2 regions of the Pseudoalteromonas sp. SR45-1 genome follow, and region 2 is predicted to be linked to the other one. Evidence: riboswitches for the same ligand, from Rfam matches in the RefSeq annotation. Region 2 holds a riboswitch; the other holds the start of a gene.

Region 1 (15,370 bases), on a different contig from region 2:
AAAAGGTATGGATTTTGAAATTAATTAATTGTTACCCATATTCACTTTTGTTAATAGCCAGCTGGTTTGCAGCGACCTATGCGCTAAGCATTAAAAGCTAGCTTAAATAAAATGCTAAAGCGGCGAGTAAGTGTTCAGCTTCATGACCTTCGGCATTAATCCAGATGCTTTGGCTGTAATGCTCATAGTTTAAATTAAAGGTTTGATGATTATAGGTAAAGCGAACTTGATGGCGATCGGCGCCTGCAGAATATTCGTTGAGTGTTACTTCGTCTGAGTGTAAAAATAATGTACTCCACAGCTCAAAGTCTTCATCGTTTGGTAGCTCAATGGGATTAATCAAAATACATTTGTGTGTATGGTCATATTCTATTTGGGTCATAATGCTCTTAATTAGTAGCTAGGTAATGTCGAATTGCCGTTAAAAATTCGCCGCCGTACTTATTTAACTTAGTAAAACCAACACCTGAGACCTTTAAAAATTCACTGTCGTTTGTTGGCATAAGCTGCGCCATTTCGGCTAACGTTTTATCATTAAATACTACATAAGGTGGCACATCGTCGGCATCAGCAAGTTCTTTACGAAGTGCGCGCAGGCGAGCAAAGAGTTTTTTGTCGTAATTAAATTGCGCTAACTTATCTTGATAAACGTGTTTGGCTTGCAGGCGTGGCTCGGCTAATTGCAGTGCGTATTCACCTTTTAAAATTACACGCGCGGCTTCTGTTAATCTAAGTGACGCACCTTGTGTTATATCTTGGCTAAGTAAGCCTTGATGAATAAGTTGGCGTAAAATACTGAGCCAAAACTCACTGCTTTTATCTTTACCTATGCCGTAGGTACTTAATTCATGATGATTATTATCGCGGATGCGGCTCGTGTTTGCACCGCGAAGTAACTCAACAATATAACCAAGTCCAAAACGTTGTCCCGCTCTGTACACACACGAAAGTGCTTGCTGAGCGACTAACGTACCATCAAAGCTTTGTGGCGGATTTAAGCAAATATCGCAGTTGCCACAAGGTTCGCGTTGATATTCACTAAAATAGTTAAGTAATATTTGACGACGACATGTTTGCGCTTCGGCAAAGCTTGCCATTGCATTAAAGCGTTGTTCTTCTACGCGGCGGCGTTGTTCGTCGTCTATGTCTTCAAAAAAGCGCCTTACGCGACCTATATCAGCTGGATCAAAATACATTATAGCTTCTGCGGCAAGTCCATCTCGCCCAGCTCGACCAGTTTCTTGATAGTACGACTCTATACTTTTTGGAATATCGTAATGCAGTACAAAACGCACATTAGGCTTGTTTATGCCCATACCAAAAGCAACGGTTGCGACCACTATTTGTATATCGTCACGGGCAAACCCGGTTTGTACAAATTGTCGTTGCTCGTTACTCATACCAGCATGATAAGCGGCAGCGTTTAGTCCTGCATCTGCAAGCTTTTCAGCAATGTCGTCTACGCGTTTACGGCTGGTGCAATAAATGATACCGCTTTGGCTTTTTTGCTCCTTTAGGTAGCGAAGCAATTGCACCATAGGTTTAAATTTTTCTTCTATGGTGTAACGAATATTGGGGCGATCAAAGCTGCCAGTATGAATATAAGGCTGTTGTAGTTTTAATTGCTCAACTATATCAAACCGTGTGGCTTTATCGGCGGTGGCGGTTAATGCCATCATTGGGACATGTGCAAAACGTTGCTTTAATTCGTTTAAGCGAAAGTAATGAGGTCTAAAGTCATGACCCCAATGCGACACACAGTGCGCTTCGTCAATAGCAAATAAACTCACATTTAAATGCGATAAACGCTCTAAAAATTCGTGTTGTAATACTTTTTCAGGCGCCACATATAAGAGCTTAATTTGCCCCTGATGAAGCTGTTGATACACCAATTGCTGTTCTTCTCGTGCTAAGCTGTTATTAACGTAAGCGGCTTTTACCCCAAGAGCTTGCAGTTGCGTTACCTGATCTTGCATTAGCGATATAAGCGGAGATATAACAATGGTTACGCCTTCGAGTACTAAAGCAGGGATTTGGTAGCACACCGATTTTCCGCCGCCAGTAGGAAGCAATACAAGCGAGTCTTGACCGTTAATAGCGGCATCAATAACTGCTTTTTGACCGTCGCGAAATTCACTGTAGCCAAACACTTGTTTGAGGACAGTTTCGGGTTTACGCACAAGGGTGCTAGAAGGTGGAGTTGATGTATTCATTGGCGGGTATTTTAGTGGTTTTTTAGTGAGATGTCTTTAGCTGAGTTACTTGATAAATTATTTAAGTGGAGTCTCGTAGTTTTACACTATGTATGTTTTACTCATCTTACCTGTTTTGACATAGAGAATAATAATGAATAAAGAAATGTTAATTGAACAAGTGGGCGCGTTATTTGTAAATGGCATGCCGTTTAACCAGTTTTTACAAATATCGGTTGAGTCGTTAAGCCCTGAACAGGCCAAAATTACGTTCCCGTGGCAGGATGTACTAATTGGTAACCCTGCGCAAAAAATACTCCATGGTGGTGTTATTTCAGCCGTACTTGATAATGTAGGCGGTATGCTCGCTGCAGCAAGTGTAATTGATAAACTCATCGATTTAGATATTACAAGCGTGCAAACAAAATTAGCCACGCTTGGGACTATCGACTTACGTACTGATTATTTGCGCCCTGGTAAAGGAGAGAGCTTTACTGCCAGCGCAACACTTATTCGTTCAGGTAATAAAGTATGTGTATGCAGAATGGAATTACATAACGAACAGTCTGTTCAAATTGCTTTTGGAACCGGCACGTATTTAGTTGGATAAAACGCGTATGGCAAGTAAACTAGCGGCCTTTTAAATCACTAAGTGTGTATTATGTCGATTGATACTGAGCAGCGTAAAGGTGCTATTTTTGCTTGTCTTGCTTTTTTAATGTGGGGCCTTGCGCCAATATACTTTAAGTTGATTCAGCATGTTTCTGCTTTTGAAATTTTAATGCATCGGGTTATTTGGTCGGTTGTGTTTTTAGTATTGGTAGTAAGTGTTTTACGGTATTGGGGTAAAATTAAACGCATTATCGTTCAACCTAAGCTTTTGCTTATGCTTGTTATCACCTCTGCACTGCTTGGGTTTAATTGGGGTTTATTTATATGGGCTATAAATAATAACCACATGCTTGATGCAAGCTTGGGCTATTACATAAATCCTCTTTTAAATGTATTACTGGGTATGCTTTTTTTAGGCGAACGCCTGCGTAAGTTCCAAGGCGTAGCAGTAGCCCTTGCCTTTAGCGGTGTAGTGCTGCAGCTAATTAGTTTTGGCTCGTTTCCGGTAGTTGCCTTTTCACTGGCTATATCATTTGCACTTTATGGTTTATTACGTAAAAAGTTACCGGTTGAAGCCTTGCCTGGCATTTTACTCGAAGCACTTATATTACTGCCTGTCGCACTTATTTATTGGTGGTTAATGGTGCCTACAGCAACATCAAGTCTGCCAGCTAATGATTGGCATACTAATGTACTACTGATTAGTGCAGGTATTGTAACTACATTACCACTGCTGTGTTTTACCGGTGCAGCTAAGCGTTTGCAATATACTACACTTGGCTTTTTTCAATACATTGGGCCAAGCTTAATGTTTATACTAGCTGTGGTGTTTTATGGTGAAGTGTTTGATGCAGAGCGTGTAGTAACATTTGCATGTATTTGGAGTGCACTGGCTATTTTTAGTTGGGACTCTTACCATCAATCACGCAAACGTAAAAAAGCGGCTATTACAGCCGCAGAAGTATAATTAACTAATAAAATGGTTAACTAACTACTTTATTACGACCAGATTCTTTAGCGTCGTAAAGCTTTAAGTCGGCCTGTTTTAAAAGTTCATCAATTTGATAAACAGGCCCGTTTGCAAAGCCAATAGAAATGGTGAATTTTATTTTAGCTTTACTAAACTCTTGGCTATTCATTTCTATAAAATACCTAAAGCCTTCAAGGCGTTTAAGGGCTTCTTGTTTATCTGCATCTATAAAATAAACTGCAAACTCTTCACCGCCTAAGCGCGCTACTAAGTGCTTTTTAAAGTATTTACTGAAGCAAATAGAGAGCCCTTTTAATACTTCGTCGCCAACATCGTGTCCGTATGTATCGTTAATTGATTTAAAGTGATCAATATCAAGCATAGCTAAAGCACCGTCACCTTTAATATGTTTTATTTGCTTTAATGATTTTTCAGCTTCTTCAAAAAAGTAACGACGATTTGGTAAATTAGTTAAATAATCCGTGTTGGCTTGTCGCCTTATGGTGGCTATAAGGTCTAACATATCGACGTTTTGACTAAGCCTGCAGTAAAACTCTTCGCTATTAAAAGGTTTGTGCAAATAATCGTTTGCGCCATTTTTTAAAAATAAACTAGAAAGCCCTACAGAGTCAGAACCCGAAATACCAATAATAGCTTTTTCATCATTGCTATATAAGCGACGAATCTCGCTACATAGTTCATCGCCATTCATATTGGGCATTTCATTATCAGTAATAATAACTGAAATATCAGGTGAAGCTTCAAGCAGGTTTAACGCTTCTTGTCCGTCTTGTGCTTCAATAATTTGATACTTATGGCGCACTAATAAACTACAAATGTATCGTCGGGTCGATTTAGAGTCGTCAACAACGAGTACTTTTACATTTTCGTTGCGAGGCAGGCGCTGTAACTGTTTTTCGAGGTACTGATAAGCTTGTTTATTTTCTTTAATGATGTAATCGATGATTGGGTATTTTTCTACAGTGTCGCGAGTTTTTTTATCAATATTGCCCGTCATTACAATAGTTGGAATGTCTGCATTAATAGTACAAGGTACAGCCTCACCTAATGGGGCATCAGGTAATATAAAGTCAACTACAGCGCAAAAATAGCTATTTTTACTTATAAGCTCTTTTGTTTGCGCTAATGACTCAGCTATATCAACTTCATAACCAGCCTTAAGCGCGATGTGCTTTTGCACTCGCGCCATGGCAGGTGTATCTTCAACTATTAGTATTTTTCGCGTCACGGAACAACCCTATATATATTTTGCAAAAATATTTGCTTATACAAGTTGTAACTGTTAAAACGCAAAAAAGCAAATAACTTAAATACTTACAGATTATCCGCTTCTGAATAATACTCTTGGCTAATCGGCGCCGGGCTCGACATTTTTGAACGGCCAAATAAAGTATGAAACTTAGTTTTGCAGGTCGTTAGTTTTAAGTATTTTACCCAAGCTCGTTCGATTGGGTTGGTAGGTTCTTGTGAGCCAGTTACGACTGCTACAAACTGTTCTTGGTGTTCGTTTTGCGGCTCAATTGTTTTACTGTATAAGCCTTTTAAAACAACTCCGTGTTGTTCAAGTATGCTGGCTTCTAATAAGGTGAAGTTTCCGCTGCGGCTAAAGCCTCGTGGAAAGTTTTGATCATCATAAAATTGACGTTGGCTAACAAATGCTTGGCGTAGTAATGAAATGTTATTGCTCATAGCTTTATCCTCATACCTTAGTAATTAGCTGGAGTATGATGCAAGTTTGGCAATTTATTAAACAAATTATTTTTATCGTGAGGATAAAAAATTGGATATCGATTTATTAAAAACATTTGTTGAGGTAGTGCGTACGCGTCACTTTGGTAAAGCGGCCGAAAACCTTTATATTACGCAGTCTGCAGTGAGCTTTAGAATTCGCCAATTAGAGCAAGGACTTGGTGTTAATTTGTTTATTCGCCAGCGTAATAACATTCAACTTACAGCACCTGGCGAGCGTTTATTACCCCATGCACAAATGATTATTACGGGCATGCAACGCGCCAAAGTGGATGTTGCGCTTGCCGATAATATGCATAAGCAAATTAGCTTAGCAGGAACGCCCAATATTTGGGATGCTTTTTTACAGTTTGGTATAACAAATATTGTATCAGCGATGCCGGGCGTGTCATTAGTCGCAGAAGTTAAAGCACAACAAGAAAGCACTCGGCTGTTATTAGAACGCACGCTTGATTTGGCAATATTGTTTGATCCACCAAAAGTAGACGAGCTAGTGGTAGAGCGAATCTGTGAGTTGCCAATCATTCCCGTAAGCGGATACGACACTGCAACGAACGAAAACTTTTTTGATAATCAGTATGTATATGTTGATTGGGGAACTACTTTCTCACTTTGGCATGCGCGTCAGTTTACCGGTAAAACACCGCCTTATTTTAGAACCAGCACAGGACGTATTGCACTTGATTTAATACTGCAATGTGGCGGCAGTGCATTTATACCTCAAGTATTGGTAGAAGGGCATTTAGAAAAAGGTGAACTGTTTCATGTTAAAGATGTAGAAAATACCTCGCGAGACGTGTTTATAGCGTATCACAGAGACAACGAGCAAAAAGAGTTAATAGAAACCTTAGTTAATTTACTATCGCAAATGACCCCAAGCTTGTCATTAAAGAAAAGTAAGTAAGTTCGGCCGTTTATTAGGCTTTCATGTTATTTTGATTTCAAATTTAATGCATTTTTATTAATAAAAAAAGACATTAATATTTCCATTGTAATATTACTGTCATTTAGCGGTGACAAAATGCAGCAGTTTTAAAAATTAGTCTTTTGTGATTATCCAAGGAAATAACATGAAATTTGTAAAATCGAGCTTATGCTTAGCACTATTAAGTGGTTTATCTTTTAATGCACTTGCCGATGTAGACATTTACGGTAAAGCGAATGTAACAGTGCAATCATCTGATGACGGCGAAGGATCTTTTACTGAGATAAAAAGTAATGCATCTCGTCTTGGTGTTAAAGGTTCTGAAAAAATAAATGATAGTTTAGAAGCGGTATATAAGTTTGAGTTTCAAGTTGATATGTCTGATGCTGATTCAAAAGGCGATAACGACGACAATATTTCTGCGCGTAACCAATACGTTGGTTTAAAAGGTGCGTTTGGCCAAGTGGTTATTGGTCGTAACGATACTGCGCTTAAACAATCTCAAGGTAAGTTAGACTTGTTTAACGACCTTGAAGGCGATATTAAAAATGTATTTAAAGGTGAAAACCGTTTAGGGAATACTGTTAGTTATTCATCAAACTCATACGAAGGTTTTAAAGTACTTGCTACTTTTGTAGCTGAAGATGATGTAGACGCTGATAACGGTTACTCAATGGCGGTTACTTACGGTGACGTGGCACTTAAAAAGAGCGCAGTATATGCCTCTATCGCAGCCGATAGTGAAGTAAATGGCTACGATGTAGTACGCGCGTCAATCCAAGGTAAAGTTGAAAACTTTAAGTTAGGTGCAATGTACCAAACACAAGAAAAAGTTGACGGCAGCGCAGAAGCGGATGGTTATCTATTAAATGCAGCTTACAGCATGGGTAACAACACATTTAAAGTACAATACCAAGACATGGACTTTGACGACAGCGACGATAAGTCAGCAATATCAGTTGGTCTTGATCACAAATTAAATAAAAACATTAAAGTATTTGGCTTTTACTCAAGCTTCGACATGGACAACAACGTTGACCAAGACTACGTAGGCTTAGGTATGGAATACAAGTTTTAACTATTCGCTAAATTAGTTAAAACACTCCCTTTTTAACCGCGCTCTTTTGAGTGCGGTTTTTTTTTGCTTTAAATTATTTACTTAGCCGCCCATAATAGAGCTTCATTTGGAATGAGGTGCGAGTCCTCGACTGTTCCCGCAACTGTAATTAGCGCAAAGCTTTAAGTCAGATACAAATGGTATAATACCAATTTTATTAAAAACATGATCTTTCTAGCGAATTAAATAACTTACTAACTTCGTTAAAAATTATTCATATAGAACAAGTATATGTCATAATTTCCGCCTTGTTATTAAGCTATTTATTTGTCGCTATAATAAATCACTAATTTAATGCAATTGGTATGAATTCTTTTAACGAGCGGGTTTACTCATTTTTTCTTGTAGTGCATTAGTATTTTTATCGCATTTTTAGTGAGTTTAATCCCGTCTAGGACTGACTATTGCACACTCAAACGCCATTAAATATACCATTACTAAACGTTAAAAACGTATCGTGGGGTATTGGCAATAAAACGATCCTCAAAAAAATAAACCTTAAAATAACCACAGGTAAATTTGTTGGTTTAATTGGCCCCAATGGCGCAGGTAAATCGAGCTTATTGCGTTGTTTATATCGTTTTAATAAACCCAGCGATGGCGTTGTAGAGTTTAACAGCACCGATATTTGGCAGCTAAAAAGCGATGAGTACGCAAAAAAAGTAGCGGTTGTTTTACAAGAAACCCCGTCGCAATTTAACTTAAGCGTATTTGATGTTATTGCACTTGGGCTAACGCCTCATAAATCGCTATTTAGCTCAGTAACTAACATTGATAAACAAAAAATTACCCAAGCTATCAACACTGTAGGGTTGGCAGATCATATCGATCAAAGCTTTGAGTCACTTTCGGGTGGTGAAAAGCAACGTGTCTTGATAGCCCGCGCCATAGTTCAGCAACCTCAGTTGTTAATAATGGACGAACCAACTAGCCATTTAGATGTTAAATACCAAATACAGGTAATGGAGCTTGCTAAATCGTTGGGTGTAACGGTGTTTGCATCGTTCCACGATTTAAACTTAGCTTCTGCAATGTGCGATGAACTAGTGGTTATTAAAAATGGTGAAATTACACATACAGGCACGCCAAGTGAGGTATTAACCGAAAACATGCTAGGCGACGTTTTTGGTGTCTGCGCTCAAGTAAATAACCACCCGCAAATATCGGAGTCGGGAAATAGCATCCCTCATATCACTTACTTTTATGGTTACGAATAATATGAGCGCAGTTAATACTCGCCAATCACTTGCGCTATTTATCAGTGCTGCAGCTGCTTTATTTAGCTTATTTGCAGCACTTAGTTTTGGCGCAGCAGAGACCTCACTTCAAGATGTATTTAATAGCTTTTTACTCTCAAATGATGCGTCTTTTAATTCGCGTATTATTTTTGAACTAAGAATGCCACGCACATTACTCGCCTTTTTAGCCGGCTCTGGCTTAGCAATTGCGGGGCTTATTTTACAAACGGTAACGCGTAACCCTTTAGCCGATCCTTACTTATTTGGTATATCGTCGGGTGCCTCATTTGGCGTGGTGTTACTTATGGCATTAGCAGGTATTAGCGCAGGTTTTATGTTATCGGCAGCAGCGTTATTAGGTAGCTTACTTGCCATGAGTTTATTAATACTTATTGCAGGTAGGCAGCAAAGTGCACAGGTAGAATCAATGCTATTAGCTGGTGTTGCTCTGTCGTTTTTATTTAGTGCATTTACCAGCTTGTTACTTTATTGGAGCGATCCTCAGGCGGTAGCCGCTATTTTATTTTGGACACTGGGCAGCTTTGCTCGTGCACAGTGGGCTACGCTTAGTTTGCCTTTATTGGTAATCACATTGTGTACGTTTGTAATGCTGAGCTTTAGAAGGCAGCTAAATGCTATGTTACTTGGCGATGAAAGCGCAATTACATTAGGTGTTAGGGTTCAGCGCTTTAGAATACTTATGCTGGTGTTGAGCTCATTAATTACCGCTGTGCTGGTGGCTATGTGTGGTGGTATTGGGTTTGTAGGATTAATGGTGCCGCATATTGTGCGCTTTTTTATATCCCAAGGCACCATCGCTGGCTTACTGGTAACCAGCTTGGTGGGCGGTACATTTATGGTGTGGGTTGATGTACTTTCGCGCTCATTGCTGAAAAACCAAGAACTGCCCGTAGGTGTTATTACTGCAGCTATTGGTAGCGTGTTCTTTTTGAGTTTATTGTTTTTTAGAAAGCGAAGGGTGTAATTCCATGAAAACCTTAATGGTGCAAGGCACTACATCAGATGCTGGTAAAAGCACTTTAGTTGCTGCCCTTTGCAGGGTGTTTGCTAAGCGAGGGGTAAAGGTTGCGCCTTTTAAACCACAAAATATGGCACTTAATAGCGCAGTAACAAAAGATGGCGGCGAAATTGGTCGTGCGCAAGCTTTGCAAGCAATAGCAGCTAAAGTAGAGCCAGAAATAGACTTTAACCCTATATTACTTAAGCCTAATAGCGACACGGGCGCACAAGTGATTATTCACGGAAGAGCCATTAGTAATATGGAAGCGGGCAAATATCACGACTATAAAAAAGTGGCGATGGATGCAGTAATTACTTCACATAACCGCTTAGCTAAACGCTTTGAATTACTCCTTGTTGAAGGGGCTGGGAGCCCTGCTGAAATAAATCTGCGTGAAAACGATATTGCTAACATGGGCTACGCCGAAGAGGTAGATTGCCCAGTAATTATAATTGCTGATATTGATAAAGGCGGCGTATTTGCACACTTGGTAGGTACGCTTGCGTTGTTAAGCGAGTCAGAACAAGCGCGCGTAAAGGGTTTTGTTATAAACCGCTTTAGAGGCGATATAGGTTTGCTGCAAGGCGGGCTTGATTGGCTTGAAGAATACACAAACAAACCCGTACTTGGCGTATTACCTTATTTACACGACCTTGCGCTTGATGCTGAAGACGCCGTCGCAATTGATAATAACGTAACTAACGCCACAATTAATATTGCAGTGCTGCTTGTACCCCACATTAGTAACCACACCGATTTTGATGCACTGCGTTTGCACCCAAACATTAATATAAATTATGTGCGCCATACGCAAACGATCCCAGACGTTGATCTGATAATTCTCCCAGGCAGTAAAAATGTGCTGGGTGATTTAAGTTTTTTGAAAAATGAAGGCTGGGACACTCAAATTAAGCGCCACTTACGCTATGGTGGTAAAGTACTTGGTATTTGTGGCGGCATGCAAATGCTGGGCAATACGCTCAACGATCCCGAGGGTATTGAGTCATCATTAAAGCAAGTAAATGGGCTTGCTCTGTGCGATTTTGAAACCACGCTAACAACACAAAAAGTATTAACTAAAATAACCGCTACACTGCTTTTAAATAACCAATCAACACCCTGTAGTGGTTACGAAATTCATGCAGGGATTAGCCAAGGTGCAGCGCTTAATAAGCCATTTTTAACCTTTGATGAAAGCCACCCACATGGCTTTACGTTTGATGGCTTTATTAGCGATGATAACGCCATTGCGGGCACTTATTTACATGGCTTATTTGATGAAGCCGATGCTACATCGCAAATTTTAAAATGGGTAAAACCAAGCGCCTCAATTAACCCAATTAGTATTGCCGCTCACCGCGAGCAGCAGTTAGAACGATTAGCAACCATGTGCGAAACGCATTTAAACATACAGCAAATTATCTCGATTTATGAAGGGCACAATAATGACTGAACAAAACAACGATAAGCATAAGCAGCGCCAACAAAAAGTAAAAGAACAAGTGGATGCACGTGTTGCCGCCGCACAAGATGTAAAAGGTATTTTTCAGGTAATTACCGGTAATGGTAAAGGTAAATCAACCTCAGGCTTTGGCGTTGTAGCACGCTGCGTTGGACATGGTAAAAAAGCAGCCGTTTGCCAATATATTAAAGGTACGTGGGAATGTGGCGAGCGTAATTTATTACAAAGTGCAGGTGTTGAGTTTGTTGTAATGAACACCGGTTTTACTTGGGATACACAAAATAAAGAAGCCGATACTGCAGCCGCCCAAGCAACATGGCAAGAGTCAAAACGCATGCTTGCTGATAGCAGTATTGATTTAGTATTACTCGATGAGCTTACGTATATGGTGACATACGGCTATGTTGATTTAGATGAAGTAGTAACAGCGCTTAATAACCGCCCACCCATGCAGTCAGTTATTATTACAGGGCGTGCAGCGCATCGTACTTTAACCGACCTTGCCGACACAGTAAGTGAAGTGCGTAATGTAAAACACGCATTCGACTCAGGCATAAAAGCGCTCGAAGGGTTTGATTACTAATGTTTAAAGCGTTTTCTATTGGGGTGCTGCTTTTTTGTGTATCGGGCAGTGCACTTGCAGAGCTGGCTAATGATTCTAAAAAACTGCGAATAATCGCGCTTGCACCGCACATTGTCGAAAACCTATTTGCCATAGAGGCGGGCGATAATATTGTGGGCACGGTTGATTACGCCGACTACCCAAGTGAAGCCCAAAGTATTGAGCGCATAGGGGGTTATTACGGCATCTCGCTTGAAAAAGTGTTAGCGCTTAAACCCGACTTAGTTATTGCGTGGAAAAGCGGAAATCAAAGCGAAGATTTAGCCCAAATAGAGCGTTTAGGTATAAAAGTGTATTTGAGTAACCCCGTCACAATCGCTGGTGTAGCCGACGAGTTACTTACTTTTGGTGAATTTACAGGGAATATTGAGCAAAGCCAGCAAGCGGCAAATGCATTTACACAAAAACTAAACGCGATTATTAAAAGCCAGCAAGATAAAAAAAATATTACCGGATTTTATCAGTTATGGGCTGAGCCTATGATGACGGTAGGTAAAAACACATGGATAAATCAGCTGATTGAAACATGCCATGTAAGCAATGTATTTGCACAGAGCGTTACAGATTACCCGCAAATTAGTATCGAAAATGTTATTGTTACTAAGCCACAAGTTATTATTATCCCTGATGAAAAATCAAAAACACCACAGCCGGTTGTTAATTGGCAAAAGTGGCCAGAAGTACCAGCAGTTAAAAATGATCAATTTATTAGCGTAAATGCCGATTTATTACATCGTTTTACCCCGCGCATGCTAGATGGACTCGCGGATATGTGTGTTAAAATAGACGCATCACGTAAACAGATTAAGAGTACGCAATGAGCAATTGGGCTACATTTTTAGAAAGTGAATTACAGCAACCTTACATACAGCAAACGTTAGAGTATGTGGCTAATCGCCGCAATGAAGGTGTTGCTGTTTACCCGCCTGAAGCTCAAGTATTTAGTGCTTTTGATGCCACCGCACTTAATGACATCCGCGTCGTAATTTTAGGACAAGACCCATACCACGGGGAAGGGCAAGCGCATGGCTTGTGTTTTTCGGTATTGCCTGATGTAAAAAAACTGCCACCGTCGCTTAAAAATATGTACAAAGAGTTAGCTGTCGATATCAGCGGGTTTATTATTCCTGAGCATGGTTACCTGCAAAGCTGGGCAGATCAGGGCGTGTTTTTACTCAATACAGTATTGACCGTTGAGCAAGGGCAAGCGCATTCACATAAGCATTTAGGATGGGAGCTATTTACCGATAATGTAATTGCCCATATTAATAAGCACTGCGAAGGTGTGGTATTTATTTTATGGGGGGCACATGCACAAAAAAAAGGTAAAGACATAGATAGCGCTCGCCATCATATTTTAAAAGGGCCGCACCCATCGCCGCTTTCGGCGCATAGAGGCTTTTTTGGTTGTAAGCATTTCTCACAAACGAATGAGTTATTGCAAGCCAAAAAAAATAAGCCAATTAACTGGCAAATCTAATTTATTCTAAAGAACTCAAATTGTTTAAACCATTAAAAAAGGCTTCCAGATTCTGGAAGCCTTTTTGTTTAGTTGGGGCGTATTGAATTAAAAATCGAGCTCATCAATTGCAATACTGTCTGTAAAGTAGTCTAGTTCTTGTAGTTCTTTACGTAGGCGCTGTTTGTCTTTTATTGCTTCTATTTCACGCCATTTTCTTTTTTTATTTTTCTGAGAGGTTTTTCTTGTTGTATCTGGTCCTTCTAATATCTCTAATATATCGTTTAGGCTATCCATGAACTTCTCCTATTGATTTTATTGACCTCAAGAATACCTATACCACAGGCCTAGTTAAAATAGAATAAAAAAGTGACAGTTATGTTACATAAGTGTGATTAATTGATGAAGGTTTATACGAAGATTATATGAAGGTTAAATAGAGAAGTAGCCTATTTTAGGCATAAAAAAACGCCGCTATTGCGACGTTTTCTAAAACACGATTATAGCAAATTACATTGCTTTAAAACGCGCTTCTAGTTGTTCTTGTGCATCAGCAAAAGAGCGAATACCTTCAGCTAGTTTTTCAGTAGCCATAGCATCTTGGTTATGTAACCAACGGAACTGCGCTTCTGTAAGTGGCTCTGGTTTTGGCTCTTTAGGAATATCTGTTTCTAGCAAGTATTCCTGTGCGCCTTCAAGGTTACCTAAATCTTCTAAAAGATTAGGGCTAATAGTTAGCTTGTCGCAACCAGTAAGAGCAATAATTTCGCCTGTATTACGGAAACTTGCACCCATCACAACTGTTTTGTAATCATGGCGTTTGTAAAATTCAAAAATGCTGCGTACAGACTGAACACCTGGATCTTGTAGCGGATCGGTTGGTTTTTCCATACCGTTAGCAACATGCCAATCTAAAATACGACCAACAAATGGCGAAATTAGAAATACGTTTGCATCGGCACATGCGCGAGCTTGGGCATCGCTAAATAGTAAAGTAAGGTTACATTTAGTACCTTCTTTTTCTAGCTGCTCAGCGGCTTTAATGCCTTCCCACGTAGACGCTACTTTGATTAAAATTTTATCTTTGCTTACACCTTCTTTTTCGTAAAGGCTAAGTAGGGTATGTGCTTTATCAATAGTCGCTTGCGTATTAAACGAAAGGCGTGCATCTACTTCAGTAGAAATATAACCAGGTACAATCTCACTAATTTCTTTACCAAGTAACACGGCAAAGTAATCACATGCTAGTTCAAGCTGTTTAGCTGGCTCTTGCTCGGTTTCTTTTGCATAGCTCCAAGCTTTATCTAGGTAAGGCTTATATGCTTCAATCTCGCTCGCTTTTAATAAAAGCGACGGGTTTGTAGTTGCATCTTCTGGTTGATGCTTTTTAATAGCTTCAATATCACCAGTGTCGGCTACGATAGATGAATGTTGTTTTAGCCTTTGTAGAGCTGAAGTCATTTGCTTTCCTCATTCCAAGCAAGTTAAAAGAAAAATCTAATCACTCTTAATATATACAATCCATACTGCAACAGTGTGACAATGCTTGATAGGTCTTATGTCCTTATCAATAGAAAAACGGCAATGCATGGGTTATTAAGAGAGGATTTATTTAAACAAAACGTGCTTTTCGTTTCATTTAATGTTGAAATTGACACTAAATAAATTACAAGTCAATAGCTAACTATGATCACTGTTATTTCACCTGCAAAAAATCTTGATTACGAAACGCCACCCGCAACAGACAAGTTCACTCAGCCTGAATTACTAGAGCACAGCGAAGAGCTCATGAAAGTATGCCGTGAACTAACACCAGCGCAAATTGGCAGTTTAATGAAAATTAGCGATAAGCTATCTGGGCTTAACGCAGCACGCTTTAGTGAGTGGGCACAGCCGTTTACACAAAGTAATGCTAAACAAGCAGTGCTTGCCTTTAATGGCGATGTATACGGCGGTTTAGATGCAAGCACGCTTAAAGCTAG
Region 2 (15,370 bases):
GCCGACGTAAAATTAGAAGCTGCCGATGACGAAAGCTTATTTCGTGGTAACGGGCGCAACATGATTGGCCTAGGAATTGTAAAACAAGCTAAAGCAAACACGCTTACCGTAGTAGATAACGCACGCAGTGAACTTGAAAAAATCAAACGTAACCTACCTGAAGGCACCACAATTCAAGACAGCTACGATTCGTCTGTATTTATTAAAGAATCAATTAGTGAAGTTTACAGCACACTTGCCATCTCTATGGGTTTAGTCGTACTCGTTATATTTTTGTTTTTAGGCAATATACGAGCAACGCTTATTCCTGCGGTTACCGTACCGGTCGCACTTGTTGGTAGCTTTATGTTTTTATTAGCAATGGGCTACTCAATCAACTTACTAACTTTACTTGCCTTAGTACTGGCTATTGGTTTAGTAGTAGATGATGCCATTGTAATGCTTGAAAACATTCACCGTCGTATTGAACTGGGTGAGCCGCCATTACTAGCTGCATATAGAGGTGCGCGTGAAGTTGGTTTTGCCATTGTCGCAACCACGCTTGTACTAATATCGGTGTTTGTGCCATTGGTGTTTATGGATGGCCGTATAGGGGCATTATTTACTGAGTTTGCAATGGCGGTAAGTGCTGCCGTATTTTTCTCAAGTGTTACAGCGCTGACTCTCGCACCAGCCTTGTGTTCTAAAGTACTTAAAGTATCAGACAAACCAAATAAATTTAGCCAATGGATGGACCGCCAGTTTACTAAAATTGAAGTAAGTTACCGTAATTCACTCTCCACCAACATAACCCGTAAATGGGGTTTAATGGTGAGCCTATTATTAGCGGGCTTTGTTAGTTACTCGTTGTTTTTACAAGTCCCCTCTGAGCTAACGCCAAAAGAAGACCGTGGCACGTTCTTTATTATGATGAGCGGCCCTGAGGGCGCAAGTTATGAAAATAATGCCGCTAATATGGCTAAAATTGAAGAACGCTTAATGCCTTACTCGCAAGCAGGTGAGCTAAGTCGCGTACTTGTTCGAGTACCTGGCTGGGGTGGCAGCGGCGGTGTTGCTATTGTTGGTATGGCCGATTGGGATAAACGCAAACGCTCAACATGGGAAGTAATGGACGAAATAAGCGGTAAAATGCAAGAAGTTACCGATGTTCGTGCATTTGCCATTATGCGCCGTGGTATTGGCGGTGGTGGTTCATCTCGCCCTATTGAGTTTGTATTGCAAGGTAATGATTATGCACAACTTGCCGATTGGCGTGACCGTATAATTAAGCGTGCCGAACAAAACCCAGGTTTAGTAAGAATCGATCATGATTATAAAGAAACCTTTCCGCAATTTTTAGTCAGCATAGATAAAAACAAGGCCGCTGATTTAGGCGTTTCAGTATCTGATGTAGGCCGTACACTTGAAACAATGCTTGGCCAGCGCCGTGTTACAACCTTTATTGACCGCGGTGAAGAATACGATGTAATTTTAAAAGGGACGAAAGAAGACTTTACTAACCCTACTGACATTTCAAATATATACCTTAAATCACGAAGCGGTGAACTAGTCCCACTTGATAGCCTTATCAGCTTAAAAGAAGAAGCAACCGCATCGCGCTTAAACCGATACAACCGTATGCGCGCAATTACATTAAGCGCCAACTTAGCCGACGGTTATACGCTTGAGCAAGCGCTTAACTTTTTAAACGAAGTAGCCGCGCAAGAAAACGATATAGATGGCGCCGTAGATTACAAAGGCGAGTCGCAGCTTTATTACGAAGGCGCATCAGCGATGACCTACGTATTTATACTTGCACTCACTGTTACCTTTTTAGTACTGGCAGCACAGTTTGAAAGCTTTATGCATCCGTTCGTCATCATGCTTACCGTACCACTTGGTTTAATGGGCGCTATGTTCGGACTTTGGGCTACAGGACTTACCTTAAATATTTACAGCCAAATAGGTATTGTCATGCTCATAGGGCTAAGTGCTAAAAACGGTATTTTGATTGTAGAATTTACTAACCAACTACGCGATAAAGGCGTTGAATTTAGTGAAGCTATTTTGCAAGCAGCAACTCAGCGTTTGCGCCCTATTATTATGACCTCGCTGACTACGGTTATGAGTTCGGTACCTTTAGTACTTGCTTCAGGTCCGGGCGCTGAAAGCCGTATGGTGATAGGTGTAGTCGTGTTTACTGGGGTTATTGTATCGACCCTACTAACTCTTTTTGTTGTACCTGCTGCATATTATGCACTTGCACGTAACACTCAATCACCTGAGTTTTTACAGCAAAAATTAGACAAACAAGCCGCTGAAAAACCTTTCGAAGAGATCTAGCCTCTTAATTGCGCCGTAACCTTGTTGTTGCGGCGCATACAATTTATGCTCGCCTTTAAACCCCATATACATTTTAGGAATACTTATGAGCTCAACAACGCAAGTAGCAACATTTGGTGGCGGCTGTTTTTGGTGTATAGATGCTGCATTTAGACGTGTAAATGGCGTACTAACCGTAAGCTCTGGCTACACCGGTGGTGAAACAAATAACCCAACATATGATTCTGTATGCTCAGGCACAACCGGTCACGCTGAGGTTGTTAAAATTGAATTTGACGCGACTGTAGTTAGCTTTGAAACACTCTTAGCAATGTTTTTCACACTGCATGATGCAACACAATTGAATCGCCAAGGTAACGATATAGGCACACAATATAGAAGTGTGGTTTACTATCACGATGAAGCTCAACTTAAGCAAACCAACGAAATGATAGCTCAACTGCAAAGCCATGTCGCTGAGCCAATTGTGACAGAAGTCAGCCCTGCCACTACGTATTATCCAGCAGAGCATTATCATCAAGATTACTATAACGAAAACCCACAGCAGGGTTACTGTAGTATTTTAATAGCACCTAAATTACATAAGTTTGAAACCGTATTTAAAGAGTTCTTAACTGACTAGCTAATTTGAGCAGTTAAATTGATTAGTTAAACTTAGCTAAACATTAAAAAGCCCGACATATGTCGGGCTTTTTAATATTAATAAATACCGTTAAAACTGGTAGCTTGCGCCTGCAAAAAAGCGACGCTCTGGCGTGTTGTAGTAATACACTTCACCCGTTGTAAAATCAGTGTTTGAATCAACAGCGTTATATTCTTTATCAAATAAGTTTTCTACACGAAGTGAAACTTCAATATGTTCATTTACTTGATAATTACCCGCTAGGTTCCAGAGTGTATAAGAGCCTAAGCGCGTCACAGCACCTTGTCGGTCGCTACGGTATTGCATGTCTAAGCTTGCATCAAAAGCACCAAACTGTTTTGCAAGTTCCCAGTTAAAAGTACGTTTAGCAACATTACGCAACTCTGCGCCCGTTTCTTCGTCTTCAGCGCTTAAATAAGCAAAGTTAAGGTTGCTATCAAAACCAAAAAACTGCTGAGATAAGCTAAATTCAACCCCTTCGTAACGTGCTTCATCGATATTAGCCAATGCAAAGTTTGCATCGTAATCAATCTTATCTTCTATATCGTTTCTAAATATTGCAATATCAACTTGCGCGATATCAAAATCTACACTCAAACCTAACTCACGGTTTACTGATTTTTCAGGTTGTAAATCAGGGTTACCATAAAGTGGATAATATAAATCGTTAAATGTAGGAGCTTTAAAGCCAGTACTTTGGCTTATACGAAATGTTGCATCTTCAGATAAATGATAACCTGCAGCGGCTGTATACGTTGTTTCGTCGCCAAATTGCTCATCATCATCTTGGCGAACAGTTAAATTAGCCAGTACTTTATCTGCATCATAGTAAGCACCTACAAACACAGCAAGTACATCGCGGCTGTCTTCAACAAATGGTTGCGAACTATGCGACACATCATCGTTGTACCAATTAATACCACCACTAATGTTAAGTTCATTAGATAACAGGTACTGGCCGTTATAATCAATTTGTGCGCGTTTAGTTATAAAGGTACTTGTTGTTGGCCCAACTGAAAAATCGACATATGTATTGTCTGAATCATCTGTTGAAAGCGCTAAATCAATACTATGCGTTTGGTTAGTGTAGTTTTTGCTCCAACCTGCAGAAAGTTGATAGTTTTTAAAGTCATCTCGTTCAATCGTACTATCTGCTGGGCTAAAGCTACTGTCGTAATCTGCATAACCTTCACTGTATTGGCCTAATAACTTAAAGTCGCCGTAATGTGCATCGGTGTAGTTTACTTTAAACCCAAGGTTTTTATTTTCATAGCCATCTTCATCAGGTGCTACGCCTTGCAGTACATCAAAGTTATCTGTTTTTTCAAAGCCTGCGTTAAATGCTGTTGTTATATCATCTGATTTTACAGAACCTGCAACTTGATAATTTTGATAAGAGTCAGAACCAAATGTAGCGCTTAGGGATAAGTTATCTGACTCACGCGTAATAATATTAATAACACCAGCGAGTGCATCAGAGCCATAAACAGCCGCGCGAGAGCCTTTAATAATTTCTATGCGTTCAATACTATTTAAAGGGACATTATTTAGTGCTTTTTGACCAAGTGTTGCTGAGCCTGTACGTACACCGTCAATTAAAATCAACGTATCGCCAGAGCCTGTACCACGAAGTGACACACCTGTATTTTGACCAAAACCACCGTTTGGATTAACTTGAAAACCCACTCGCGTGCTTAAAAGTGTAGGTAAATCGCGTACGTTACTAGCTTCTATTTCAGCACGTTCAATAACATTTACACTCGCTAAAACGTCGTTAATTGATTGCTCAAACTTATTAGCTGTAACGGTTATTTTTTCAATTGATTGCTCTGCACCAGACACAGAAAATGAAAGCGCAGCAGAAATTGCAACGCCTAGAGTTGTTTTGTTTAACATGAGATCCCCTACCTTTGCCCACCGCAAAGATTTAAGTAAGTAAGATTGCATCAAGGCCGGTCTCCGGACTCAGTAAGCACATAAAAACATGCAATACTCTACCGTTGCGGGGGCAGTGTTGGGCTTGTAGTCATCATGAAAACGCACCAACTTCCCGATTATCCTGCTAAAAAAATCATTACATGAAGTGGCTAGCAAGCACCTTGAAAATATGCCGTCATTGTGAGCATTTTGTTTACAAATGTCAATGGACGTCTATATAGCTAAAAGCTATTTCAGTTCAGTGCTGTATTATTATAGCTTGAAGGAATACCGTACTTATCAAGTAGCTTCTGAAGTTGCATTTGTGTAGTAGGTAAATTTAATATTTCATCCATTTTGCGACTAGATATTTTATTTGATTGTGAGTTAATCAAAAAATGTGTTTCATACACTGCATCTGGTACGTCACTCTTAAATAGTAAATCCATATTTAAGATATTCTGCTTTTTAAAATACTGATAAGCAATACTGTTTAAAACCCCGACTTCAGCGCGCCTTAATAGCAGCATTTTAACTACATTGAATTCATCGATTGTAAGGCTTACCTGGTGCTCTTCTCTCAAGTATTCGGCATTTGTATTAAATCCTGCAAATTGATACGAGTACCCTAAAACCCCAACTTTGGTTAATTTGTCCAGATTGTCAAAATAAGTTTGTTCTGATGCATTCTCTTTGAGTGTATAAAGCTCGTTTTTGGTGATGGTATAAAATTCAGTTTTTTCAATGTTTTTCTGCGTTGTTTTTGGCAGCCATTGCATTGCCATTAAAAATAAAACGTCGAAGTTATTTTTTTCAACAGACAAAGTAAGCCTTTTTACAGGTAAAGAAATAAGTATAAAGTTAAATTCCTCCTGTGCGTCGTTTAAAATATTAATAAACTCAGGAGCAAAGCCCTGCTTTTTTTGCGCGTTAATAATAATCGGAAAGTAGCCATCTTCGACCAATACATCAATATCAACTGGCTTTGATAAGCTTGGCTTGGTAAATATAAGCAAAACAAATAACAGAAATAATTGATGGGGTCTCATTTTAATACCTTCTAGAGTGAAATTTTTATTATATTCAATTAAATATAATAGCTTAAATATCAAAAGGTGGATTAATACATGCAGAACTACGAGAGGATAAGGTGGGAAAGTTGTAAAAAATTAAGTAGCTTTAATCTGTCTGCAAATATAGACAAATTAAAGCATTTTTATTAAAAACAGTTTATAAATTAGTCGCGAAAGTTTTTAAACTGAAAAGGCTGACCTAAATCGGCACTGCGTACTACCTGCATTGCCTCTTGAAGATCGTCACGCTTTTTACCTGTCACACGCACTTCTTCGCCTTGAATAGCGGCTTGTACTTTAACTTTTGAATCTTTAATGGCTTTAACCACTTTTTTGGCCATGTCTTTTTCGATACCTTGTTTTAACCCAACGTTACGAAATACATTTTTTCCTGCACGGCTAATATCTTGAAGTTCTAAACTAGCTACATCCATACCGCGCTTTGAAATTTTTCCCGCTAAAATATCGAACAACTGCATAACTTGAGAGTCAGCTTCTGCTTTAAGCTTAATTGTTTTATCGTTTAGCTCAATAGATGCATCAACGCCCCTAAAATCAAAGCGAGTCTCTAGTTCACGGTTTGCGTTATCAACCGCATTTTTAGCTTCGTTCATTTCTACTTCAGATACAATATCAAATGAAGGCATTAGTATACTCCTAACTATTTAATCTTAATTTTATGTGGCAATTATAACGCTAAAATTATAAATCTTTACATTTTTCTGCATCTTGTTCAGGTGCGATACTAAATTAGTTTGATATACTTGCGCCTCTTTTTTAAGCGATTTTAGGATTTGTCGTGACAAGGCGTGTTTATCAAGCAGTTTTTTTAATCAGCATAGTGGCTTTCACCTTTTTATTTGCTAAAGAAATAAAAGGTGGCGTTGTAAATTTATTCCCTCATGTTGATAAAGTCGCCCATTTTGGGATTTTTTTTATATTAGCCATAATAATGGATAAGGCTTTTAAGCTTCCTTTATATGCTCAAATACTCTTATTAGCAGGCTATGGCGCCTCGATAGAAATAATGCAAGACGCACTACCTTATAGGCAAGCATCACTTGGTGATTTTTTTGCTGATTTTGCAGGTGCTGCAAGCTACTTTTTACTTAGAGTAATTTTTACACCTCGAAAAAAGAACCCACATGGCTAATATTTTAATCGTTGGCGATGGCGCTATTGGCTTATTGCTGAGCCACTTTTTGAGCGCATCGCATAATGTCAGTGTTTTAACTCGTAAAAACCCAACAAACACCCGCTTTTACAGCAGAGGTAAGGGTGCATCAAAAAAAATTGACGCTAAATTTATTTCATTAAATCAGCTAGATAAAGCAACTGAATTTGATGTAATTTTATTTACCGTTAAAGCTTTTCAAGTGCTTGATGCGTTTTCTCAAATAAAGCCATTTTTACCAACACATTGCTCTGTTGTACTTTCGCACAATGGAATGGGCAACGCTGATGAGATAAATAACCAACTAAACACCCATCAAGCACTCTACTTTTTAACGACAAGCATAGCGGGCTTTAAATCAAACCAATATATTGTGCAACACACAGGTGAAGGACAAAGCGTTATTGGTGGCTGTAATGAGCTTGCACTTCAAAATAGTGCGCCAATAGCTGATATTTTTAAAGTAATACCCAACCTAAAGTTTACTAATAACATTCAGCAGCTTCGTTTTGAAAAGCTACTCGTCAATATTGCCATTAATCCATTAAGCGCTTTAAGTAATGTAAAAAATGGCGAATTACGTGCACCTAAGTACAATACAATAATTTTTAATGCACTCACTGAAGCATGCAATATTGCAAAGGCTCAAGGGCTTAATATCCCATTAATTAAAGCTCTCAATACCGCTTATAAAATAATGGAGTTAACCGCAAATAATTACTCATCAATGCAGCAAGATATAGCTCACAATAGAGAAACTGAAATATCAGCTATATGTGGCTATATTAGCCAACAAGGTAAACTTCACAGTATTCCAACGCCTTACAACGATGAGTTGTTAGTCAAAATTCAGGCAAAAAAAAGCGTGGTATAAACCACGCTTATATAAGCTTTTAACTTTACGGGCGATAAACTTTTACAGTTTCGAAGCCCTGTTCGTGCAGCATAAGTGCCTGTAGTTGGCTCATTACGCCTCTGTCACAATATAAATAGTAGTCAGTGTCTTTTGGTAAATCACCAAACTTAGTAGCCAAACGGAAGAACGGCAAATGCACCACTTCAACACCATCGATTGCAAGCGGTGCAGCTTCTTCTTCTTCTGGTGAGCGAATATCAATTACTACAGAGCCTGCAGGTAAATCAGCAACCGACTCAGCCTCTTTTAGCTCTTGCTTGGCTTCTACGTCAATATCGCGTACATCCATTATGCGCGCGTTATTTACTACTGTATCTAGCACATCAAAATCGAACTTTTCTTCTTCGGCTTCTATTACTTCAATTTTGGCTTTAACTGTCGGCTTTTTAGAAATAACACCACAATATTCAGGCATCGTTTCAGCCATTTCAGCTGTACCAATTTGGCGAGCAAGATTAATAATTTCTTGTTTATCATTTTGAATTAGCGGGCGTAAAATAAGCGTTTCGGTAACACGGTCAATCACGCTTAAGTTCGCTAATGTTTGACTAGATACTTGGCCAATACTTTCACCAGTAACAAGCGCCTGAATGTTTAACTTTTCAGCCACTACACTTCCTGCTCGCATCATCATACGTTTAAGTACAACACCCATTTGGCTGTTTTCAACGTTTTCTAGAATTTCAGCAACAACAGGTTCAAAATCAACTGTTATAAATTTCACTTTATGTGTTGAGCTGTATTTTTTCCATAAAAAATAGCTCGCTTGCTTAACACCAATCTCGTGCGCTGCGCCACCTAAATTAAAGAATAAAAAGTGCGTACGTGCGCCTTTACGAATCATTTGGTAACTTGCTACGCCAGAGTCAAAACCACCCGACATAAGCGAAAGCACGTCTTCTTGCGTTGGTAGTGGAAAGCCCGCCATACCAAAATGCGTTTGCGAAACAATGTAAGCTTTATCGTCTTTTACTTCTAAGCGTATTGTTACTTCTGGACGGCTAAGCTTTACGCTTGCGCCTTCAATATGTTGATTTAGCCCACCACCAACATAACGCTCTAAATCAGTCGAGGTAAAGTCGTGCTGGCCTATACGCTTAGCACGCACACAAAAGGTTTTACCCACAATTGTGTGACCCACTAACGCTATTGTTTTTTGATAGATGTCATCAAGAGTTTCAAATTGCGTTTCAGTTACTTCAATAAACTGAACGATACCAGGTATGCGTTTAAGGCTGTCGATAAAATCAAGGCGAACTTGTGCATCTTCAAGCTTTGTAACAACTGAAATATTATCCCAGTTATTTCTTACTTGTACTTTTTCGTCAAGACGTCGCAATACAATTTTAATGTTATTTTCTAACACTTTAGTAAAGCGTTTACGGACCGAACGGCTTTTGATGGCTATTTCAGGATGTAGTTTGACGATAAATTTAAGCATAGTTCACTCTTAGACTGCGGGAATTCGCGCTCCCAGGCATTTGGCGCGCGATTATAGCAAAAAATTCAGCGTCTAGGAAACAACCAAAGGGCAACGGCTAAACAACAGTTGGGGCTTGTTGCGCTAACTCAGTGTATTTTTCGCGTAATAGGTTCATTTTATCAATACTTTTATCGGTACTGTACGCTCTAAATAATGTAAGTACTTTTAAAATACCGTGATATATATCTTGCTCAGCAAGGGTACCGCTTGGCCTACGAGCCTTAATATAAGGCGTCCAAAAACTAACAGTTAACTTTAGTGTATGGGCTAAATCAATGACATCTTGCTCATCAATAGCAATCATTTCACTATCGCGAAGACCTAGAATAATTTTACGAACTTGCTCTAATAACTCTAACTGAAAATCAATGTAAGCTTGTTTTAGCTCAGTGTCTCTGGCGAGTATATCGCCAAGATTGTCGTAAAAAAAATGGTAACGCCACATCAATTCAAATAACGAATCTAAATAAGCCGTTAAATGATTAAATGCATCATCATCTTTATTAATAGGTTTAAAGTGAGTATTTAAATGATCGCGATACAGCGCAAAAATATGACGGATAATGTCTTCTTTATTTTTAAAATGATAATAAAGATTACCCGGGCTCATCCCTAAGTTTGATGCAATATGATTTGTCGTTATTGCACGCTCACCATTTTCGTTAAACAACAAAATACTGGTGTGTATTATTTTATCCTTGGTATTCATATGCTAATACTCAAATTATCTATAGGCTACATTACACTCAAAAGAGGTAAACAGTATAAACAAATATGAATCATTAAAACACTCCCACCATGGACTGACCTGTTCAAAGAAAGTAAGTGTTTATATGCTTTATTAGCTAGGCTGCTTTGTGGCATAAACACTGTTAAACTAGCGCTAAAATCATAAATAGTGAACATTATGAAAGTTATTGCAATTTACCCGGGCACCTTTGATCCACTAACCAATGGTCATACAGATCTTATTCAACGTGCAGCTAAAATGTTTGATACTGTATTAGTTGCGGTTGCGAACAACCCAAGTAAAAAACCCTGCTTTAACCTTGAAGAACGTGTTGAACTTGCAAACTCTATTTTAAGTCACTTAGATAATGTTAAGGTCATTGGTTTTTCTGGCTTATTGGCTGACCTTGCGCGCGATCACAATGCTAATGTGCTTATTCGTGGTATTAGGGCTGTATCTGATTTTGACTATGAATTTCAATTAGCTAACATGAACCGCCGCCTGAATCCTGATTTAGAAAGTGTATTTTTAACACCCGCAGAGCGAAATTCATTTATTTCATCAACGCTTGTTAAAGAAGTAGCACGTCACAATGGTGATGTAAGCGAGTTTGTAGACCCTGTAATTGTCAAAGCGCTAAAAATTAAATTGGGCTGTGGTACCAGTTAATAATAAATAAGGCCTGTTAGCACTGAAAACCATTACTAATAGGTCCTTTTATTAAACACTTTATTTAGCTTTCCTTCTAACCAAGCAAGTTTTAAAACATCTTTACCTATAAAGAAAACTAAAACCATGGTCAAATCTGTAAAATTTATACCTACTATGTACACCCACCAGAACCACCAAAATTCATAATGGTGCATAACATCATTATCTATATACATTGCAAAAAATAGTAAGGTGTTTATACCTAAACCAAATAATAAATAAATGTATACACCGCTAATTCTTATAAAAAAACCAGATAAAATAATAACAAATAGAGTAATACTATCGAATAAGAAAAAATCGAAGTAAGTTATCGAATCCATATCAATAAAAATACTAGAAGAGTAAGAAAGTGCCATGATGAAAGATAGCCAAACAATGCTTTTATCTGCGTTATTTATAGAGCTTACTAAAGAATATAGAAAAGCCATCAAAAAGCCCCACTGTACAAAAGCACCTATATAAAAAGAGATATTTGTATTTAAAAGTAGCTCAATCATCTTACCCCAACACTATATAAACCGTTATTGTACCGCTTAACATATAACGGCAACATAAAAAATGCACAAAATCACTCTTCTTTTAAGTTGAGCTTTACTGCCTCAGCGATCTAAACTTAACCTTCTAACACACCTTAAAAGCTTGTTTAAGCCTAAAACATCCTTATTGATGATTAATACCAATGCCATTGTAAAGTCGACAAAATACATTCCAAAAATATAAACTGTCCAAAACCACCAATAGTAAAGAGTACCTGCAATTTCAATATCGTAATGCATACCTAAAAATAAACATGCATTAATAAAAAGCCCTACAATTAAATAGTCAAAAGCAATTGGTACTAATTTTTTATATATAAATCGCCAAAGTATCAGGGCGCTAATAGTAGCAAGATCATAATAGAAGTAATTTAGGTGAGGATTTTCAATCAGTGGATCCATAAAAAGACTAGATATATATGAAACCATCATTATAAATGAAAGATGCGCTCTACTTTTATCATTTTTATTAATACTCGCTGATAGGTTATATAAAAATGCGATTAGGAAAAACCATGTAAATAGTATTGCTACGTTATATCCTAAATCTACCAGACCCCAAAGTATATCAGCCACTACTTCTATTCCTTTTTCATAATACTATTGTGGAACCATATTTTAATTGCAGCTAAAGCTAAAAAATCTTTGTTTATAAAAAATATAGCTACCATTATGAAATCAGCAGCGTTAACCCCTATTACGTAAGCATTCCAAAGCCACCAGTAGCTTGTATTATTTGATATATAGATGTCGTAATGCATGAGAAAATGTAAAGCTGAGTTTACAGCTAAGCCAGTAATGATATATAGATAGGTAATACCACCATGCCAGAGCCGCCTAAGGGAAATAATAACTAGGAGAGTTAAAATATCGGAAAACAAAAAATCTAGATAAGTTACCGTATCCAGATTTGTAAATATACTAAATGAATATGAAATACTCATAACCAAAGACAAATACACTCTTTCTTTATTAGGCTTATTAATCGAATGAGCAAGGGAGTACAAAAAGGCCATAAGGAATCCCCATTGTACAAATGCACCTATGTACAAAGAAACTGTTGGGCTAATTATGAGTTCACTCATTATTCTTAAGATTTTTTTTATTCAAATTAATAATTTTTAAAGGCGACATTTTTATAAGATTTTTATTAAGTATTAGCGAGAGCATCATCAATACATCTATTAAAGTACTCCCAACAGAATAAAAACTCCAATACCACCACTCATCTAAGTGGTAAAGAATATATAGATCGTAATGCATTACTGATGCGAGGAGGCTATTAATGAATAAGCCTATCAGAATAAAATTGGCACTTGGGCAACATTTAATAAAGTCAATTTTTATAAAAAAGAGTATCGCTACTATGGTAAGAAAATCATATAAAATCCAATCTAAATAAGGAGCATTCAATATAGTAAAGTATCCACTTAAAAAATATGAACACAACATAATGCTTGATGTAATGAGAAGGGATTTATTTTTAATATTGACACTAGATACTAAGCAGTACAAAAAGGCCATTAAAAAGCCCCATTGTGTAAAAGCATTTATATAATCCAGAAAAGCACCAGTTAAGTACATTTTAAACTAGGTTACTTTATGGGTATCGTTTGACTTGAAGTAGCTGAGAATTTTGTTCTTTAATTTATGAAGACCGAGGAAATCTCTATCAATAATTAATGCGACTATCATAATTAAGTCCATTAAATTAACTGCGTATGTATAAACATCCCAAAAAAACCATCGTTCCATATTTCCGAATATATACATATCTAAATACATACAAAAAAAGAAAATCGAATTTATAGACAATCCAACAATTAAATACAAAAAAGAAGGTGTTGTTTTTTCGGTTATTTTATATATGCATATTAACGCTAAAATAGTAGAAATATCATACAAAGCCCAATCCAAGTATATTGAGTTTTTAATAGAAAGCCATGTATAGAAGTAGTCAGATAAGGTATAAGATATCATCATAATAAATGAACTGAGCAGAAGAGTTGTACCTCTTTTTACATCTAATGAGTATACAAACACATTAAAAAAGAAAGTCATCAGAAATCCCCACATCGTAAAAGCAGACAGTGAGAACAACCCAAAAAGCTCAGTTAGAATCATTTAAAACCTTAAATTATTACTTTGGTCTGACAGGCATTACACTGCCCCCGCCACGTTGTAAGCTATCACTACTTGCTGCAGCAATAGCCTCTTGAGAAATGCTTACTGTATCAGATTGCAGGGTTTTAGGGCTAGCAGTTTGTTCCATTGCAGGCTTTAATTGTTGTGTTTTGTTGTATGCTTGCATTTGTAATTGGCTATTAGCTGAAACTTGCATGTGATTGATCCTTGTAAAAGTTTTAATTATATTTGGTGCAACTTTTAACCACATTATTATGTAGATAAATGCATTACCTGTTTTAAGCAGTGATAGCTATTTTGCTACCTATCTTATACATAGCAATCAATGTGCCAACTTTTTTTGACACATTAAAATTCACTCAAAAAATATAACCCAACCAAACAACTCCGACCAGTTTACTGCAAATATAAAAAAACGCACAGGGATAACCGTACGTTTTTTGTATCCAGGGAGTTTAAGCTACGTATTTACACGGGATCTCCGCACGTGTACTTAGCTTCAAAATATATTCCATTGCTACTTCGTCACAATTTTCTTTACGAAGGCAAAGTTCACAATCTTTCATTACTTTTTCAGGCAAAGAGTCTTTGCTACAAAAAGTAAAACGTTGTTGTTCAAAAAAATCGGGTACACGGGTCAATACAATAACTCGGTTAAGTGCCAATTTTTTGGCTTTAGCAAGTAGGTGCTCTACAAGCTGTCTACCCTGCCCCGTCACTTTACTTTTTGGGTCTATACCCAATGAGCGTATTTCAGCAAGGCCGGTATCGTAAATGTATAACGATGCACAGCCCGACACTTTTCCATTTATTTCAGTAACTGCAAACTCGTTAATAGAGTGCACCATATCGCTTTTTGCACGAGGTAAGTTTTCGCCTACCGTTGCCCAATGCTGTATAAGTGTGGCTATTGCCTCTACATCATCTAAATTTGCATCACGTACCGTTATTTGCTGTTTTTTTTTGGCTTCTTTAACAGCATTAGTTACTTGCTCAATAGACGTCCCACCAAGCGCTTGACGCGCTTTTATACACGCATCAATTTTAAGTACTGGGTAAACATCGTCTTCAAATACAGTGTTTACTGATTTGTACTGCTCAAGTGATAGCTCCTCAAGCGTTTTACCTTCGCTAATCGCAAGCTGTACAAGTACACCCACAATGTGATGCCCTTCTCTAAATGGCACACCTTTAGCAACTAAGTAATCAGCAAGCTCGGTGGCATTAGCGTGGCCGCCTTTTGCCGCTGCTAACGTTTTATCGCCATTTACTTTTACGCCTTTAATACATGCTTGCGCCATATGAATACATGCAAGCCATGTTGGCATAGCGTCAAACAGGCCTTCTTTGTCTTCTTGCATATCTTTATTGTATGCAAGTGGCAGTGCCTTTAATGTCATCATCATAGCGCTAAATGCACCAAATACACGTCCGGTTTTACCGCGAATAAGCTCGAGTGCATCAGGATTTTTTTTCTGAGGCATGAGCGATGAGCCTGACGTGACGTTATCAGCAAGCTCTATAAATCCGGCTTCACCCGAATTATAAAAAATCAGATCTTCAGACATACGAGATAAGTGAATCATCGAAATAGACGCACAACTTAAAAGATCTAACACGAAGTCACGATCAGATACGCCATCAAGGCTATTTTTTGTAGCCGCTGTAAAACCTAATCCGTGGGCTAATGCTTGGCGATCAATCGGATAAGCTGTAC

What was found. A riboswitch is a leader RNA that binds a small molecule or an ion and turns the genes downstream of it on or off. The one in region 2 is predicted to bind cobalamin.
Region 1: it holds a riboswitch for cobalamin, as region 2 does, so the genes downstream of both, H5089_RS06605 (ABC transporter ATP-binding protein) here and H5089_RS03830 (TonB-dependent receptor domain-containing protein) in region 2, are expected to answer to the same signal.

The regions. Positions count from the first base shown of each region.
Region 1 is NZ_JACJDR010000005.1:7,777-23,146, forward strand. Features, by position in the region: gene H5089_RS06565 (DUF3630 family protein) at 98-382, opposite strand; gene recQ (DNA helicase RecQ) at 390-2,213, opposite strand; gene H5089_RS06575 (thioesterase family protein) at 2,347-2,802, shown strand; gene rarD (EamA family transporter RarD) at 2,854-3,771, shown strand; gene H5089_RS06585 (response regulator) at 3,788-5,023, opposite strand; gene H5089_RS06590 (DUF413 domain-containing protein) at 5,110-5,484, opposite strand; gene H5089_RS06595 (LysR family transcriptional regulator) at 5,576-6,448, shown strand; gene H5089_RS06600 (porin) at 6,615-7,547, shown strand; cobalamin riboswitch at 7,610-7,744, shown strand; gene H5089_RS06605 (ABC transporter ATP-binding protein) at 7,991-8,803, shown strand; gene H5089_RS06610 (iron ABC transporter permease) at 8,805-9,809, shown strand; gene H5089_RS06615 (cobyric acid synthase) at 9,814-11,298, shown strand; gene cobO (cob(I)yrinic acid a,c-diamide adenosyltransferase) at 11,291-11,890, shown strand; gene H5089_RS06625 (cobalamin-binding protein) at 11,890-12,750, shown strand; gene ung (uracil-DNA glycosylase) at 12,747-13,409, shown strand; gene H5089_RS06635 (DUF3545 family protein) at 13,497-13,685, opposite strand; gene tal (transaldolase) at 13,899-14,849, opposite strand; gene yaaA (peroxide stress protein YaaA) at 15,075-15,370, shown strand, end outside.
Region 2 is NZ_JACJDR010000002.1:295,835-311,204, reverse strand. Features, by position in the region: gene H5089_RS03840 (efflux RND transporter permease subunit) at 1-2,322, shown strand, start outside; gene msrA (peptide-methionine (S)-S-oxide reductase MsrA) at 2,408-2,944, shown strand; gene H5089_RS03830 (TonB-dependent receptor domain-containing protein) at 3,035-4,861, opposite strand; cobalamin riboswitch at 4,898-5,082, opposite strand; gene H5089_RS03825 (hypothetical protein) at 5,137-5,931, opposite strand; gene H5089_RS03820 (YajQ family cyclic di-GMP-binding protein) at 6,120-6,602, opposite strand; gene H5089_RS03815 (VanZ family protein) at 6,755-7,108, shown strand; gene H5089_RS03810 (ketopantoate reductase family protein) at 7,101-8,003, shown strand; gene thiI (tRNA uracil 4-sulfurtransferase ThiI) at 8,029-9,486, opposite strand; gene H5089_RS03800 (TetR/AcrR family transcriptional regulator) at 9,584-10,237, opposite strand; gene coaD (pantetheine-phosphate adenylyltransferase) at 10,436-10,927, shown strand; gene H5089_RS03790 (hypothetical protein) at 10,963-11,469, opposite strand; gene H5089_RS03785 (hypothetical protein) at 11,572-12,084, opposite strand; gene H5089_RS03780 (hypothetical protein) at 12,090-12,593, opposite strand; gene H5089_RS20220 (hypothetical protein) at 13,099-13,632, opposite strand; gene H5089_RS03775 (hypothetical protein) at 13,649-13,849, opposite strand; gene argH (argininosuccinate lyase) at 14,109-15,370, opposite strand, start outside.